Regions from separate parts of the Leucobacter manosquensis genome, predicted to be linked through region 2. Evidence: predicted binding sites of a transcription regulator. Region 2 holds the regulator's gene; the other holds the start of a gene.
The links. Region 2 encodes HspR, which represses chaperone genes until heat shock. Its sites were predicted from a motif close to AAGTTGAGTCNNNNNGACTCAACTT; they were not measured.

Region 1: a site for HspR is predicted at 1,392-1,416, ahead of JSQ98_RS10985 (Hsp20/alpha crystallin family protein). Genes of this name have one in related genera too.

The regions. Positions count from the first base shown of each region.
Region 1 covers NZ_JAFEVO010000001.1:2,350,142-2,352,529, forward strand. Annotated here, with positions in the region: gene JSQ98_RS10980 (Gfo/Idh/MocA family protein) at 1-813, shown strand, start outside; gene JSQ98_RS10985 (Hsp20/alpha crystallin family protein) at 926-1,369, opposite strand; gene JSQ98_RS10990 (amidase) at 1,534-2,388, opposite strand, start outside.
Region 2 covers NZ_JAFEVO010000001.1:2,641,578-2,643,965, forward strand. Annotated here, with positions in the region: gene JSQ98_RS12335 (nucleotide exchange factor GrpE) at 1-103, shown strand, start outside; gene JSQ98_RS12340 (DnaJ C-terminal domain-containing protein) at 96-1,049, shown strand; gene JSQ98_RS12345 (heat shock protein transcriptional repressor HspR) at 1,137-1,559, shown strand; gene JSQ98_RS12350 (class I SAM-dependent methyltransferase) at 1,556-2,388, shown strand, end outside.

The DNA of each region.
Region 1 (2,388 bases), 290 kb from region 2:
GCCGAGTGGGCGGCACGAGCGCTCGAAGCCGGACGCAATGTGCTCGTCGAGAAGCCGTTCGCGGCGAACCTCGCAGAATTCGATCGCGTCGCCGCCAGACTCGAGCGCTCGGCCGGCTGGGCGTGGGAGGCATTCCACTACGCCGATCATCCGGCCATGCATCGCCTCATCGGTCACGTGCGCGAGGGCGCGATCGGGGAGATCCGCGGTGTCGACGTGCATATGGACATGCCGGCGCCCGCGCCGCGCGACCCGCGATGGAGCTTCGATCTCGCCGGCGGCGCGCTGATGGATCTCGGGTGCTACGCGCTGCACGCCCTGCTCCTGCTCGGAGATCAGCTCGGAGGAGAGCTCGGGGGTGTGCGTCTGCCGACTGCGGCGCCGCTCACCCTCGACTTCGCGCGGGCTGAGGGGCACACGGGTGATGCGAGGGTCGATGCGACGGTCGTCGCCGGATTGGAGCTCGGAGGCGTGCCCGTGTCGATGCACACGAGCATGGCGAGCGACGAATGGAACTTCGGGCTCCGAGTGCACGGAAGCCTGGGCGAGGTCGTGCTGCCGAACTTCGTGAAACCCCAGGAGGACGGGCGCCTCATCGTGCGCACGACGACGGGAGCCGGCGTCGAAGAGCGTTCGGAGCACTTGGGCGCCTCGCCGTCGTACACCCACCAACTGCGCCGCATTCGGTCAGCGGTGCGCAGCGGTGAGCGGTCGCGCGTCGGCCTCGAGCACTCCCGTCGTACGATGGCTCTCATCGACGAGGTGTACACGGCGGCGGGTCTGCCGCTTCGGCCGGGCCGCCTGGCCTCCTGATCGCTGCGGCGGCGGATCGGAAGCTCCCTGAGTCCGCGCGTCCCGGTTCGCGCGTGACGCAGTGGGGCGCCCGGCGCCCCACTGCGTCACGCGGCGTGCGTACGGTGCCGGATCAGTGGGTCAGGGACTTCTGAGTGTCGCTCTCGACGTGCTCGGACTGACCCTGCACGGCGATCTTGCGCGGCTTCGCCTGCTCGCTCACGGGGATCACGACGCTGAGCACGCCGTTGTCGTACGAGGCGGAGATGCCGGCGATGTCGACGCCCTGCCCGACGCTGAACTGCCGCAGATAGGTGCCGGAGGGGCGCTCACGCGTCAGCCACTTCGAGCCTTCTGCCACGTCGGCGGTGCGCTGCGCACGGATTGTCAGGAGCTGGCCGTCGACACCGACGTCGATCGAGCCCGGGTCGACGCCGGGCAGATCGGCGTTCAAGACGTACCGCTCGTGGTCGCGCTGGAGGTCGACCGGCATCTGGCGCGGACCGGAGCGCGCTTGCTGGAGCGCTCCTGCGGCCCAGCGATCCAGCTCGCTGAAGGGATCGAATGTCATTGCCATGATGATTTTCTCCTTCCAGTGAAACTTGAGTGGAGGTCACTCAATGTGAATATAAATTAGCACTCGGTACCTGAGAGTGCTAATGAAGCTCGCTGCAAGATCTCTGAAAATCGCGGTCTGTCGGCCGTCGCGGTCGAGGTGCCGAGAGGGGCGCGACGGCGCACTCACGGGGACGTGAGCTGCGCCGCGAGTTGCAGCAACTGCGACTCGGAGCCGATCCTGCCGATGAGTTGCACCCCCATTGCGTGCCCGGTCGGCAGCCGCATCACCGGCACAGCGACCGCTGGCAGCCCTGAGACGTTCACCATCGACGTGAAGGGAGCCCACTCGCACTGCAGCCGGTAGTCGTCATCCGGATGCATCGATGTGAAGGCGCCGACGCGCGGGGGGAGCATCGTGAGTCCGGGAGTGAGGACGGCATCGTAGGCGCCCCACTGCTGTCGCGCGTCTGCGGCGAAATCGCGCAGCCGTGCCCCTGCGCGCTCATGCGCCTCGACGGTTCGTGCGCGGGCGCGCTCGCGGAAGAGGCCGGTGAGGGGCATCAGGCGTGCTGCGGCATCGGGAGCGAGCGCCAGACGCGAGAGGCCCGCCGTCCACGAGGTCGTGAACGCCTCGGGGTACTCCGGGTCGTAGGCGAAGGTCGCCTCATCCATGCGGTGACCGCGGGCGGCGAGGCGCTCCCTGGCCGCCTCGAACGCGGAGCCTGATTCGGCACTGAGCGCGATCGGATACACCGATGCGAACGGCGAGGCCGCAGAGTACGCGATGCGGAGTCCGGTGAGCTCATCGGCGGCGCGCACGGCCGCCAAGGCTGGCTCCCCCGTCGCGCCGCGCTGCGCATCGAAGAGCATCGCCGCGTCGGCCGGGTCCCGGGCCAAGGGGCCGCTCACCGTCAACCGCGGCGCACCGAACTCGTCGTGCAGGGAGGGAGCGGCCGCGGCCAGATCCCCTGGCACCGCGCCGAGACCCGGCTTGAGCCCGACGAGACCGCACGCGAGCGCTGGGATGCGGATCGAACC
Region 2 (2,388 bases):
CGAGCAGCACACGGTGCTCGACGTCATCGAGCGCGGATATCGCATCGGCGAGGTCGAACTGCGCCCCGCCAAGGTCGCGGTGGCGGTGGGAGCGGATGGCTAGTCAGGATTGGCTCGATAAAGACTTCTACCAGCTTCTCGGCGTCTCGAAAGACGTCGGCGACGCCGAGCTGAAGAAGACTTACCGCAAGCTCGCGCGCAAGTACCACCCGGATTCCAACCCGGGTGACGCGGTTGCCGAGGCGAAATTCAAGGAGATCAGCGAGGCGTACTCGGTGCTCTCCGACCCCGAGCAGCGCGCCGAGTACGATCAGATCCGCGCGATGGGCGCCGGCGGTGCCCGCTTCACCGCGGGTGGCGGCGGAAACCAGGGCTTCGAGGACGTCTTCGGCGGCATGTTCGGCGGAGGCGGGCGCAACACCCATTTCCAGTCGGGCGGCCCTCAGGGCTTCGAAGACATCTTCGGAGGCATGTTCGGCGGAGCTCCACCGCGCGGGCCGCAGTCCGGGCGTGACATCCAGGCCACGACGACCCTCGACTTCGAGACGGCGGTGCAGGGTAAGACGGTCACGTTGCAGGCCTCGACCGGTTCGGTCAAGGTGAAGATCCCTGCAGGAGTCTCCGACGGTCAGAAGATCAAAGTGCGCGGCAAGGGCGAACCGAGCCCCACGGGCGGACCAGCGGGAGACATCATTCTCACCGTGAGCGTGCGCAAGCACCCCGTGTTCGAGCGCGACGGCCAGAACCTCCGCGTGAAGCTGCCGGTGACGTTCTCCGAAGCGGCGCTGGGGGCGACGGTCGAAGTGCCGACACTCGGTGGCGCTCCGGTGAAGCTCAAGGTGCAGCCCGGCACGCCGAGCGGCCGCGTGCTTCGCGTCAAGGGGCGCGGAGTGTCGAGCTCGAAGGGCACCGGCGACCTTCTCGCCGAGGTGCAGATCGTGGTTCCCTCGCATCTGTCGCCAGAGGCGAAGGCGGCGCTCGAAGCGTTCCGCGACGTCGAACCGCAGGAGAACCCGCGAGCCGATCTCCTGGCTCGCGCGAAGGGATAATCTCCTCTCATTGAGCGAGGAGCGCAGTGCCGGCCGTGCGGCCCGCACTGCGCTCCTCGACGAGCCACACGAAAGCAGGTCAGCATCATGGCGAATCCGCAACTGGACCGTTTCACGCCGGTATTCGCCATTGCCGCGGCCGCAGAGCTCGCCGAGATGCACCCCCAGACCCTGCGGCAGTACGACCGCATCGGACTCGTCTCACCGCAGCGCACCCGCGGGAACACCAGGCGGTACTCGCTGCACGACGTGGCCAGGCTGCGAGAGGTCGCGCGTCTCTCCGCAGAAGGGCTCAGCCTCGAGGGCATCCGCCGCGTGCTCGAGCTCGAAGACCAGGTGCGCCGTCTCGAGGGGCGCGTGCGCGACCTCGAACGCGCACTGACGGAGGAACGACTGCAGCGCCCCGACCGCCGCGTCTTCGCGGCCGGATCCGCCGGGGGAGAAGTGGTCACCCTCCGTCGCGGCACGCGCATGCGGCGCAACGCCGAGGTCGTCGTGTGGCAGCCGTGAGCCCGCACGATACCGATGATCGACTCGAGGCCCTGTTCGCGCAGCTGACGCGCGAACCTGATTTCGACGCGCCGGAGCTGCAAGCGTTCGATGCCGCCGACCAGCTCATCCTCCGCACCGCGGCCGACGACTTGGCCGACCACCCATTCGCGGTCCCCTTGGGAGTCGACGACGTCGTCGTCATCGGCGACCGCCATGGCGCACTCACCCTCGGAGCCGCGACCGTGTTCGGAGTCGCGGGGATCCGGACCCATCAGGACCCGCTGCTCGGAGAGCGCGCCCTGGCTCAGAACGCCCGGCGCGTGCAGTTGGCAGGCCGGTACACGAACCACGGGCTCGATGCCGCTGCGCTGACGGGCGCACGGGTCGTGCTCGTGCAACTGCCGCGCGGCCTCGACGCGCTCGCCGAGGTGTCTCGCGCGATCGCGCGCTGGGCGGACCCGGAGGTGCGCGTCTTCGCCGGCGGTCGGGTGAAGCACATGACGCGCGCGATGAATGACGTGCTCGCTCGCGATTTCTCGGAGGTCTCGGCAGGTCTCGGCTGGCGCAAGTCGCGCGTGCTCCGCACGGCAGGGCCCCGAGTGCCGGCGACGATGGAGAGCGCGTTCCCGAGGTGGGGCACCGATCCAGCGCTCGACTTCTCGCTCGCGGCCTTCGGCGCGACATTCGGCGGCCCGGTGCTCGACCACGGCAGCAGGCTGCTCCTCACCACGCTCGCCGACACGCAGCGGCAACCCGCCACGATCGTCGATCTGGGATGCGGCAACGGTGTGCTCGCCGTGTCGGCCGCGCGCCGCTTCCCCGAGGCGCGCGTGCTGGCAACCGATCA